3 regions of the Fusibacter sp. JL298sf-3 genome follow, and region 2 is predicted to be linked to each of the others. Evidence: riboswitches for the same ligand, from Rfam matches in the RefSeq annotation. Region 2 holds a riboswitch; each other region holds the start of a gene.
What was found. A riboswitch is a leader RNA that binds a small molecule or an ion and turns the genes downstream of it on or off. The one in region 2 is predicted to bind cobalamin.
Positions count from the first base shown of each region.

Region 1 (4,245 bases), 1.4 Mb from region 2:
AAAACCTTTGTTTTGGCGGTTAAAAATTTCGTTATGACAGCAACAGTTGTAAATATACTACTTTTTGTAGGGGTACTGGTGAATGAATGGATCGAACTCGGGGTATAAAAGCGAATATTACGATTTTTTAATGAGGCGCTTTTATAGCGAGGAGGGTTTGTATGAATGAGATTAAAGTTAAGAGAAGTATTAGAAAACTGGTCATTTCAATTTTTGTAGCAGTTATTCTAATCGTACAAATTTTAGTGGGGGGGCTCACTTATTGGCGGGTATCCGGTATTATTAAGAGCGACCAATTAAAAGCCACACAGGATGTGGGCGATCAGATAGCCATGTCTATGGAAAGCTATTTGTCGGGCTATCAGGGCATTGTCGAAGCGCTTTCTAAACAGGCGTTGCTGGCGGATCCGGCGATAAACGAACGCGCTATTTTAGAAGTCCTCGACAGTTATGCGTCGAGCAACGACGGCATTTTCTCCATCTATATGGGAACGACAGCCGGCAAGATGTTGGTGAAACCGGACGACGACCTCGGAAGCGACTACGATCCGCGGACGCGCGACTGGTACACACTGGCCAAAGACAGCGGTAAATTTGTCTGGACAGACGCTTATTTCGACGACACGGTAAACGCCATGATGATTACAGCGTGTGCACCGGTGTACAACGCACAGGGAAAATTCGCAGGCGTTATCGCCGCTGATTTATTGCTCGACACTCTAAACGATCAGACCAAAGATTTGAGAATCGGCGAAAAAGGTTATCCGATTACCGTGGATGCCAACAACATTATTATGACCCATGTAAACCCGTCAAAAATCGGCGAAGAGATGGATTCTGAAGTCATTAAAGCCGCTTTGGTTGAAGGCCGCATGGAGACCTTAGACTACACCAATACAGAAGATGGTGAAAAGCACAAAAAACTGGCTTCGTTCTCACCGATTGAAAGCGTGGGCTGGACTGTTGTTTCAAGCTTCTATTACGACGAAATTCAAGCGGATTTAAACACCATTATTACAAACATCGCCTTGGCGTCATTGCTCGGCTTTGTCATTGCCGTGATACTGGTCTTCTTGTTTACAAAGAGCTTTAACGATAACATCAAGCGACTTGTCGAAGCGATGAAAACCGCTCGTACCGGAGACCTCAGTGTTCATTCGGATATTCAATCCAAAGACGAGATCGGCGTGTTGAGCAAGTTCTTTGATGAAACCATCTCAGACCTTGGGAAGTTGGTAAACAATGTTCAGCAAGTGTCCGGACAATTGACGACGTCGTCGCAAAGCCTTGCAGCTACAAGTGAAGAAGTAAGTGCTTCTGCAGACGAAGTGGCGAAGACTGTTGAAGACATCGCCAAAGGGGCACAAGATCAAGCACAAGATGCCGAGCAGAGTACTTTGGTGGCGCGTGCACTCTCAGAGAAGTTCGTCAGACTCAACGAGTTCACAGACGAGATGCTGCTTTCTGCTAAGAGCACAACAGAGGCGTATGAAGGCGGTCTTAAATCCGTCGGCGACCTCAGCGATAAGAACAGAGAATCGATGGACGCCAACAAGGCCATTGAAACTGTTATTTTACAACTTAACGATCGCACACAGGAAATCGGCGGTATTTTGGATTCCATTTCGGCGATTTCAGTTCAAACCAACCTCTTGGCACTTAACGCCTCTATTGAAGCGGCGCGCGCCGGAGAGCACGGCAGAGGCTTTGCAGTTGTCGCTGAGGAAATCAGAAAGCTGGCTGAAGAGTCTGCCAATGCAGCAGAGCAGGTTAAAGAAATCGTCCTCAACATCCAACAAGACGGTGCTGAGTCGGTGAGCAGTATGACGACGCTCAAGACGATCTCAGAAAATCAAAACAGCGCGGTGAACGACGTTATCGGCGCCTTTGAAACCATTAAGTCGGCGTTCCAAAAAATCACGCGCAACATCGATGAAATCGGTCAGTCTGTATCGGAAGTTAACGAAGACAAGGAGCGCATCGTCAGCAGTATTGAGAACATCTCAGCTGTTTCAGAAGAAACGGCTGCCGCTTCAGAAGAGGTAACCGCTTCTATGGATCAGCAGACCTTTGCCGTGGAGGAAGTGGCGAAGTCCGCACAAGACCTCAACCAAATTTCTGTCCACCTCAATGAAGAAATCAGCAAGTTCAAAATCTAGTTGCAATTGGCTTTTAAATTCATTATAATGAGTAAGAACAACAGAACGTCAACAGGTGTCGCAAGACTTAATAGGGAATCGCTTAGCGAGCTGTCCCAGCAACCGTATGGCCGACGAACGCCACATACCACTGCGCAAGCGGGAAGGGTGGTCAGAGGATGAAGCCTAGCCGGTAGACCTGCCGTTGATGAACGATAGAAGTCTCCTGGGAAGTGGGATGGAAATGAAGCTGATACAGCCCGTTTTCCCTTTGGAGAACGGGCTTTTTACGCGTGAGAAGGCGCTCTTGAGACAAAGCGATTTTTAGAAAGGTTGCCGAGTAAAGCTCGGTGGTGAGAATCGACTTAAAACCTCGAGACGACGTCGGATGTTGTTGAAAAAAAAACAGACGTTCTCAGTGCGAGAGCGGATAATTACTAAGGAGGCTATAATGAAAAACAAACTGGTCATTGCACTGGTTGTGGTATTGGTTGCAGTAGGCGCACTTTTTGCCTACAATCAATTCTTCGGTGCAGAAACACAAGAGGGCTCAAAAGCCGTTACAGTTGAAGTGGTTATCCCGTCGGAAAACATCGATGAAAAAATGACACTTCACACCGATGCAGAATACTTATACGATTTGCTCGAAGAGAAGAAAGAAACACTCGGGACTGTATTTGACGAACAAGATTTTGGACCGATGCTCATCGGTATGAAAGGGTATGTGGCAACGCAAGAAAAGAAAGAGTTTTACCACATTTCCATCAATGGAGAACCCGCTATGGTCGGCGTAAAAGACATTCCGGTACTCGACGGCGACGTCTATCGGTTTGAGATTCAAAATTGGGAATAAAAACGAGAGATTTAACCCTCATAGCCATTTTATCCGCGGCGCTAACCGCGGGTAAGATGGCCTTATTTAGCATTCCAAACGTGGAAATTGTCACGTTTTTGCTCATTGTGTACACCGTTGTTTTTGGCAAGACGCGGACACTGCTTGCAGCGTTTGTGTTTGTAACCACCGAGGTGTTGTTGTGGGGGTTTGGGACTTGGATAATCGGCTATTACTTTATATGGCCGTTGCTGATTGTGATGGCGAGTTTGTTGTCGAGGGTTACGCGAAATGAATACGCCTATGCAGGGCTCTCGGCAGTATTTGGTTTCACATTTGGCTTGATGTTTGCTATCTTTGAGTCGTTTTTTTACGGCGCCGCCTACGGCTTTACGTATTGGATCAGCGGCTTGCCGTTTGATATCGTACACGGCGTGTCAAATTTTCTCATTGCGCTGTTTTTATTTAAACCCGTTGTGAGAACTGTTGAAAAAGTAAAACCGCATATGTAAAGAAAAACTCTAAACGCGTTGGTTTAGAGTTTTTTGCATTCTGCGAGCATTAAAAAATACCGTTTTTCAGGTAAAGGCTGTTCAATGGTGTCGCCAACTTGATGGTACATAGTCACCTGGTCGAAAATTTCGAGGCGCTCTAAAAATTCGGCCTCAGTGTATTGGTGAACGTGGTAGGGACAAGTGCACGGCTGGCCGACGCCTCTGCCAAATGGCGTCGAAATAAACAGCGTACCGCCGGGAACCAAGAGGTCGTAGAGCGTCTGAAGAAACTGCCTGTCGCCGTGAAAGTGCTCGATGGTTTCAAAGCTGATGATGACGTCAAAAGTGCCGAGCTTTGACGGCAGTGTTTTGTCCAGTGCGTCCCCTACGAGAAATTGGCGGTTTTCTCCCCCGTAGTGTTCAGTTGCGTAAGCGACAGTTGCCGCGTCGATGTCGACGCCGACGTAGCCGGTTACTTGGAGGTTGTGGATGTGGTCTGCGCCGTAGCCTGAGCCGCAGGCGATGTCTAAGACACGGCCCTTACAGTGAGACTTGACGAAGTCGTAGCGCGCTTGATGCTCAATGAGCATGCCGTTGGTCGGGCGCATATTTTTAGGGTACACCCGTTCCTCAAAACGTTTCATAATAGGTCCTTTCGTTACATAGTGATTAAGATTATATCAAAAAAGGCGCTTTCTTTAAATGCCCAATTGAAACCAAGGCGTTAAATGTGGTAAAATAATTTTCCACGAATTTCACCAGTGTCGACTTAAACGCGCGG
Region 1 is NZ_CM132608.1:3,066,434-3,070,678, forward strand. Features, by position in the region: gene ACR6HW_RS14645 (UbiA family prenyltransferase) at 1-108, shown strand, start outside; gene ACR6HW_RS14650 (methyl-accepting chemotaxis protein) at 162-2,159, shown strand; cobalamin riboswitch at 2,195-2,359, shown strand; gene ACR6HW_RS14655 (DUF4430 domain-containing protein) at 2,590-2,991, shown strand; gene ACR6HW_RS14660 (hypothetical protein) at 2,982-3,482, shown strand; gene ACR6HW_RS14665 (class I SAM-dependent methyltransferase) at 3,506-4,108, opposite strand.
Region 1: another riboswitch for cobalamin. It lies ahead of ACR6HW_RS14655 (DUF4430 domain-containing protein); the one in region 2 lies ahead of ACR6HW_RS03165 (DUF4430 domain-containing protein).

Region 2 (4,245 bases):
ACTTGATCTCTATAAAGTCCTAGCGCCACGAGGCAAATGCCTTCTGTTTGTATGGCTTTATAACCCACAGAAGACTTGTACGCGCCATCGAGAAGCGTTACGAGTGCTTCAACTGCTGATGTACTGTCATAAGGCGCGCCGGACATATAGAGGGCAATAATCGCCCAAGCCTGGTACTCAGCATCATTTAAGTCCATAGGACTGAGGGCAAATTGCCCTTTGTAAGCACCGTTTTGGACTTGTGCGGCTCGAAGTGTTTCCAATAAATTTTCAACTTGTCCTTCATCGGTTGTCAGCACTGGTGCAGAAGAAGAACCTAGTTGAGCAATCAGCGTTTTCGTCAGCAGCGCTAAGTTGTTGACCCTCGAATAAGACATCAAGTTGTCAGCGATATGATTGCCGTCCATCCCCGATACAGTTGCTGCGGGGGCAGATAAAAACTCGTAGTTGTTGTAGACGGCGTATTTGGCTTTTAAAAAGTCAATTTCCTGTTGCAATGTTGTTTTTAGTGCTGGCGTAAGACCTTCGCCGGCGACAACTGACACGCTGTACTGCGCTGTTATTGAAGGGGCGCCTTCAACACCAAAGATAATGTTCGCAGTACCGACGCGCTGAGCGGTGAGGGTCTGATTTTCTACGGTGACCACTTCAGGGGTGTCAGAAGTGATTAACACCACGTCGTCCAGTGGTCTGTCGCTTGCGTCATAGGCGAAAGCAGTAAAGTTCAATGATTCTCCCACAGTGAGTTCTGTTAAAGTATCAAGCGATGAACGGACAGATGTCGGTGGAGTCATAGGGGTATAACGTATATCGTAGACGCTGTTTCCGTTAATGAGCTCTGTTAGAGCGACTAAACCGATGCCATCGGCAAGTTTACTTGCATAGCTCCCCCCTGGACTGTTGGTAAATCTCCCGTCACTTTCAATGTAACAGGCCATGATTCCATTTTCAAGGGTGTTGCCGGCGCTTGAGACCCAGCTTGAAGGGGCGATTCCAAGCTTCTTAAGGGCTTGGAACGCGTAGACAGTAGCACTTAAGTCCCCCTCGATTGAGCCGTTGTCTTCAATGCGCTTTTCTAAATAGACAAGCGCTTTTTGAATGGTGTCTTCAGCGCCTTCAACTTGTCGATGAGAGGCGAGAGCAAGTGCAGCGAGGGCGGTGTAGTCGGCACTCGGCGTGTAGTCTTCAACCATCTCTTGATCCCAATCGTCCCAATACGACGACGTGTGTCCAAAGGCGAACTCACCGCTGTAGTCTTCTTTTCCGGTGGCGATAAGATGTTTGGCGTAAGCGGTTTTATCGTACGATGCCTCTGCCATCTCAAGTGCGATAATCCCCAGGGCCAAATCTTTGGGGTCTTCTTCAGAGGGCCATTCGTCTAATACCATTTGGACGTAATTATTTCCGTTGTAATCAGCAGGATTTTCGCCGGCCGCAATTAGTGCCATTACATTGCGCGCACCGTTAGAAAGGGAACTGAGGCCCCCGTATACGGTGAGCGCCCGGCGTATGGTGGTCACATCTACACCGGCGTTTTTCAGTCCCATTGCCTCGAGGTAGTCGTAGGTTGCATTGTAGCTGCCATCAAAAGATTCGTACCGAGTCACCAGCTTGCTTAGAGCTTCGCCTTGGCTGGTGTTTGACGCAAAGTTTGGCACCAGTGGAAAACCGGTAAGAACGAGTGCGACTGCAAGAATTAGTGAAAGTACTTTACGTTGTTTCATGTTCTTCTCCTTATGATATATTTGTTTCCAGGGGGGGACGCGGTGTTTATTTCAAGGCCTAAACATACAAAAAACCGGCTTGAAAAGCCGGTTTGGTACAATAAAGTCTCTTTGATTTCACGGAGTAAATCCATAATAAATATCGTACGATGAACACGTTCCTTTCACTGGAAGGGGGTGGTGTCAATCAATTGGCAATATCCTGACTTATGGATGCTAACGTGAAGACTTCGCCTTCCCAAACACTTTGTTCAGTGGCTAAATGAAGTGCACTCTCCAAATACAGTGGCCTGACCGTCCGAGGTTCTCACTCGAGTTCCTTTTAATTCCTCTTATTTCTAAGAAGAAACCAATTGACCATTGGAAACCTGTGGTTTCCTATGAAATTAAGGGATGTCCCGCTGATATACTAGCACAAACTGTTGTAAAAGTAAATATAATAAAATCCGCTAGATACGCCTTGTTAGCCTTTAGAGCTCGATTTTTATCAGAGCAATAGCATGCACGAAGTGCTTTACAAGGCTTTGTTGATTTTAGACCGTCCCGAGAATAGCGTCGTAGCTTTCCAGTGCAAAGTGTCGTCCTTTTTCTGTCAAGTGGTAAATTCCGTCGAGCACGACGACTTTTTCTTCGCGAATGAGCTGTCTCATGGTTTTTTCAAGGCGTTCCCTTGAGTAGTTCACATGTAAGTGCAGCGACTTCACGCCATTTTCTTCACGTGCTTCGGCGGTATCGGTGTGTCGGTGCATGTGAAAGACGATGGCTTTTTGTGCAAATTCCCGCCTTTGAACACTTCGGCGTCTAAGTACAGTGATCATTCCGCGTTTCGGTGCTGCGATAAAAGCCAACAAGAAAGTCAGTCCCGTTACAGTGGCCATGCTCCCGGCGATGGACACATCGAATGCGTAGGCAAATCGATAGCCAACGAGTGCGTTGAAGGTGCCAATGGCGGCGCTGAAACAAAGCAGCCGTTTAAGATGGTCTGTAAGGAGGTAGGCGGTAATAGGTGGGCCTACCATAAATGCGATTACCAAGATTGAACCGACAGCTTCAAAAGCTGCAACAGTTGTGACGGACACACTGGTCATTAGTAAATACTGAATCAGAACCGGTGAGAAGCCCAGTACAGAAGCGAGTCCAGCATCAAAAATACTTATTTTAAGTTCTTTAAACAGCAAAACAATCATGACGACGTTGAGAACGAGAACGGTCCCCATTGTATACAACGCTTTGGGGCCGAGGTCCACACCGCCTATAACAAGGCGGTTAAAAGGTGCAAAAGCCAGTTCGCCAAGCAAAACGGCGTCGGTGTCAATATGGACTTTACCGGCGTAACGGCTGATCCAAATAATGGCGATGCTGAAGAGGAGTGGGAAGACGATGCCAATGGCTGCGTCTTCAGATACGAGACGTGTTGCCGTAATCAGCTCCACTAAGTACACAGTGAGTAAACCGACGGCTGCTGCTCCGATAATAAGTAGCGGCGAGTTCAAGTCGTGAACGACAAAGAAAGCGGCGACAATTCCCAGTAAGATGGTATGTGTGATGGCGTCTGTCATCATAGCCATTTTTCTGAGGACGAGAAAAACGCCGGGTAAGCTACAAGCCACCGCTACGACGACGGCAATTAACTGAATTTCCATTTGCGCACTCATAGCAGCGCCTCCTTTCTCAGGGGATGAGTTTTAACATACGCAAGCCCTTTTTCAGTGAGCATCCACTGGTTAAAATAATCTCGTTCTACACAATCGCTTCTGTCGAGGAGTTGCTCTATTTCGCGTTGAAGCCTTTTGTCGTTGGCACAGGAAGGATTGATTGCCAACAGGTTGTGGCTTCTATTCTCTTCCCCGTGATTTTGAGACAAACGGTATAAGCTAAACAGCAATTGATCCGATGTTATGCTTTTGTAGCGGTTTCTCTGTTGTCGGTAACGCCAGATTAAACCGCGCTCAGGGGCAAAACAGATGCTTATAAGAACGATAAGGCTTATAATGACGACAATGGCCGGGCCCGTAGGCATCTTACGCATAGAGGAGCTAATCAAGGTACCTAAAACGCCACTGAATGCACCGAAAGCACCGGCGAGGGCCACCATTTTAGAGAGGCTGTTGGTCCATTGACGTGCGGCAACGCCGGGAGCGACGAGCATGGCGCTCATTAAAATGACCCCGACAGTTTGAAGGCCTATAATAATTGAAACGACGATCATACAGGACATCAGCCGATTGAGCTTAGTCGCTGAAAAGCCCAAGCTGTCCGCAAAAGCGCTGTCAAATGTCACCAGTTTTAGTTCTTTCCAAAAGAGAACGACAAGCGCTAATAAAAGCATACCGATAATGGAGACACTGTAGACGTCTCGCTTTAAAAGCGTAGAGGCTTGTCCGAAGATAAACTTGTCAATGCCTGCTTGATTGGCGTTTGGGATTTTCTGAATATAGGTCATCAAGACCAATCCGAAGCCAAAGAAAGTGGAAAGGACCAAAGCCATGGCGCCATCATTTTTGATGCGTGTATGCCGAGT
Region 2 is NZ_CM132608.1:653,776-658,020, reverse strand. Features, by position in the region: gene ACR6HW_RS03165 (DUF4430 domain-containing protein) at 1-1,724, opposite strand, end outside; cobalamin riboswitch at 1,901-2,093, opposite strand; gene ACR6HW_RS03160 (metal ABC transporter permease) at 2,258-3,379, opposite strand; partial or broken gene ACR6HW_RS03155 (metal ABC transporter permease) at 3,634-4,245, opposite strand, start outside.

Region 3 (4,245 bases), 1.7 Mb from region 2:
ACACCTACACCTCATAAAAATCGCGGTGTCCCTTGTTCTGCTGCCCTCAGGCGATTACTTTGGAATGGCGCCTCTAATAATATAGTTTTTATAAGGATTTAGTCTTATATCTGTCAACCCATTACACAAGCTGTCCACGCATTGCTAGGCGCCTAAATATGGTAAATACTAGTGGAATCGTGCACAAAAGAACCGTCCCTTAAAGTAGCGATGTGCTGATTGGTGCTCGCCAGCTTGACGCCGTGGTCCAGATGGTCGGTGCTGAGCGCCGTCACATTAAAGCTGCCGTATTTCAGGTAGAGTGTCCCTTCCAAGCTGTCGATGGCAGGGACGCTCTTGAGAAACGCCTCCAGTGTGAGGCCTGTGTATACCATGACTTTCAGCCCTCTGTTCAGCGCTTCTGAAGCCAGTGCCACCAGTTCCTCCGGTTGCTCTGACCACTCGAGACCGCCGAAGATCAGCCCCTCGTTAAACGGGTTGCTCTGTACGGCGTCCAGCACCGCTTCGACGTCTTCAAACAGCGTCGGCAGCTGCTTGAGCGGGGCGTTAAAACAGTCCTTACATCCAATGCGGCACCCGATGGCACCGATGAGCGCACCGACGAAAGGCGCGTCTTCGACGCGTTCGTGCTCGATGCATTTGTATCGAATTTTCATAGCTGTCGCCTCTCTATGAACTCTTGTTTTTTGCCGTCGTTAAAGTATTTGACATTGCGCAGATAGCCGGTGATGCGCTGGTATTTTTCCACGGTTTCGCCACAGATGGGACAGGTGTCCACTGCGCCGTCGATATAGCCGTGTGCCGTACAGTAATGGTTTACCGGGGAAAGGCTCACGTAAGGCACTTTGTACCGCTCACAGACGGTTTTGACGATGTGTTTGGCCTTTTCACCGGACACCGGAGAGCCCAAGAACACGTGGATGACGGTGCCCCCTGTAAACAACAATTGTATCGGCTCTTGGTGTTCGAAAACCTGATGTATCGATTCGACTTTGTTTACCGGAATATGACAGCTGTTGGTGTAGTACGGCTGTTCGTCGGTACCTTGTGTCAAGATGTCGGGGTACTGTGCTTTGTCTTTTCGCGCCAATCTGTAGGCGGTGGATTCTGCCGGTGTCGCCTCGAGGTTATAGAGGTGCTCGGTTTCTTCTTGAAAGTCCTTCAGTTTTTCGCGCATGTGATGGAGCACTTCCAGGACCAACGCACTGGACGCTTCGTCTAAGATGTCTTTGCCGAGGAAGTTCTCGCACATTTCGTTGAGGCCCACGAGGCCTATGGTGCTGAAGTGGTTGTCAAAAGTGCCGACATAAGTGCTGAATGCCGGAATGAGGCCGGCGTCCAGTACGTTTTCTTGAAGGAAGGCACGCTTGATTTCGAGGCTCTCTTTCGCAAGGGTCATGTTGCAGTCGATGAGGTCGAACAGTTCGGCTTTGGTTTTGGCCCTATAGCCGTACCGCGCCATGTTCAATGTGACGACGCCAATGGAGCCCGTGCTTTCTCCTGCGCCGAAAAGTCCCCCGTTTTTGCGCTCCAGTTCTCGGAGGTCCAGTCGCAGGCGACAGCACATGCTGCGCGCATCTTCAGGGCTCATGTCGCTGTTGATGAAGTTGGCAAAATACGGGTAGCCGAATTTGCCTGCCATTTCCCAGAGGGCGTCGTTGAGCGGGTTGTCGAAGTCAAAGCGCTCGTGAATGTTGTAGGTGGGAATCGGATACGCAAACGGTCTGCCGTTGGCATCCCCTGTGTTCATCAACTCGTAAAACGCTCGGTTGAAGAGGTTCATTTCTTCTTGGCAGGCGCGATAAGTGTAGTCCAGCTGTCCGTCCCCGACGTAGACGCTTTGGTCGATGAGGTCTTTTGGCGGCGTCAAATCCAGTGTGATGTTGCTAAAAGCAGGCTCTGCGCCACCTCTGGAATTGGAGTTTATGGAGAAGATGAAGTTTTGCAGGTTCTGTTTGACATCTTCGTACGAGAGGCCGTCTTCTTTGATAAACGGCGCCAAATAGGTGTCGACGGAACTGAAGGCCACGGCACCCATGATTTCATTTTGAAAGACGGTGATGAGGTTGGCCAACTGGTTGAGTATAGAGGCAAAGTGTTTCGCCGGCGTGGACGTCGGAATATTGGGAACCCCTTGAACCCCTTTGCGTATGACGCTTCTCAGCGAGTAGCCGCAACAGTAGAGGGTGATGCCGCCGAGGTCGTGTATGTGGTAATCGCCCTTTATGTAACCCTCTGCAATGGCCTTTGGGTACACTTCTCTGAGCCAATAGTCTTTGGAGACTTCTGCCGCTATATGTTTGTTTAAGGCGCCAAATGAAAACGGTGAGTTTGAGTTTTCTTTGACCCGCCAGTCGCTTTTAAGTAAATACGATTCCACGATATCTTTGCTTTTGAGCATTGCCCTTCCTCCTTGTCGCATAAAAAAAAGTGTCTTTAAGACACGAATACACAGGGAACTGACGCCGGTGACGGCGCTTGTTCGCATGTCTCATCCTCGTGAGCTTTAGCGTTCTCACATCTCAGGCAGGTCTCCTGGCTCAAGACAGTAGTGTACTGTATCGTTCACAATTAAAAAACTGCTCATCTATTCTGCATCATTGCGGCGTTAAAATCTCTCGACAACGTCCCGCATTGTCGTCGATATTTTGCCTTGCACGGATACAGACTATCTGGCATTTTTAATTAAATCTCAACGAGACAGTACACTAGCAATCGCTCCCTTCCCGTTTTCACAGAGGTATGAGCGTTGCAGTCTTTTACAGTGGCGGGACCGCGTTGGCTTTGCACCAATCTTCCCTTTTAAGCGCCCTGATTTCTCAAGTACGCACCAAAGATGCTATACAGTTGTATTACAATATATTGTGGATAAGTGGCGTTTTTTATCCACATATGCACAATTTGTAGCTAATTTGATTGTAGCGCTAAGTGAATTAATTGTCAAGGGGGGACGGTTCTTTTGTGCCGGAATCCACTGGTTTTTTCCATTTTTACCACACCCCCAACGGCCTCTAAACGTTCGTAAACGCCTCTTTTCTACCGCATCTCTCCATTTAAAATGCCTCTGAACTCTTTGTTGCCGCCGTCTCTTTCACATAAGCCGTACCGAAGGCGCCAAATGCACCGTACACAGGCCACAGCCTTTGATTTTTCACGGTGTACATCCTTTTCACACGGCCCTTTTTGCCACCAACGGCACAAAAGAACCGTCCCTTTAAACACACATGCCAAAGGCTGTCCCCTTCGGGACAGCCTTTGGCTCTATCTCACTTTATTTTCTTCTTAAATAAACACCTGCTGCTGAAAGGATACTACCGATACCGAAGTAGAGGCTTATTGGCAGTTGACCTGTCTTAGGCAATGCCGCAGGGCCTTCCGGTGTGGTTTCATCGATGAGAACAATCTCACCTTCCGGTACTTCCACAGGGGTTTCTGTTTCTTCTGTTGTCTCAGTTTCTTCGACAACCGGTTCTGTCGTTTCAGGCGTTTCTTCTGTCGTGTCGATAGCAGGGCCAAGTGGCGTTTCTTCTACTTCGAGCTCGACTTCATCTGAGCCGTCTGAGTATCTGTAAGTGACTGAGATCGTGCCGTCAGCAAAAGTACCTGATGCGTTAGACGGTGACTCTACCAGTTCGTAACCACTGAACGATCTCGCCGATGTGCCGTAATTGGTGCCGATTTCACCTGAGAAGGTAAAAGCAGATGCCAATTCCGAACCGTCTTGATCGATGTAGCTGACTTCTACAAACCCTTGTGGGCCCGCTGGAACTGGTTCTGGTTCCGGTTCTGGTGTAGGTGTTGGATCGACTGGTGTCGGGTCGACCGGTTCCGGATCGGGATCCGGTGTTGGATCTGGGTCCGGATTAGGATCGGGATCCGGTGTCGTTTGCGTTTCTTCAAAGACAGCCGTTACCGATTTGTCTGAATCCATTGTCACAGTTGTGCTTGAGCCGCCGCTTGCATCACCTTCCCAGCCGACGAATGTCCAGCCCTCTGCTGGTGTTGCCGTTACAGTGACTTCTGTACCTTCTGTATACGTGCCGCCACCTGATACGGAGCCTTGGCCGGTTACGCCAGTAGAAAGTGTGTATTCTGTTACCGGATCAGGATCCGGTGTCGTTTGCGTTTCTTCAAAGACAGCCGTTACCGATTTGTCTGCATTCATTGTCACAGTTGTGCTTGAGCCGCCGCTTGCATCACCTTCCCAGCCGACGAATGTCCAGCCGTCTGCAGGTGTTGCCGTTA
Region 3 is NZ_CM132608.1:2,339,841-2,344,085, reverse strand. Features, by position in the region: gene ACR6HW_RS11125 (4Fe-4S cluster-binding domain-containing protein) at 153-656, opposite strand; gene ACR6HW_RS11120 (ribonucleoside triphosphate reductase) at 653-2,422, opposite strand; cobalamin riboswitch at 2,509-2,850, opposite strand; gene ACR6HW_RS11115 (InlB B-repeat-containing protein) at 3,272-4,245, opposite strand, start outside.
Region 3: another riboswitch for cobalamin. It lies ahead of ACR6HW_RS11120 (ribonucleoside triphosphate reductase); the one in region 2 lies ahead of ACR6HW_RS03165 (DUF4430 domain-containing protein).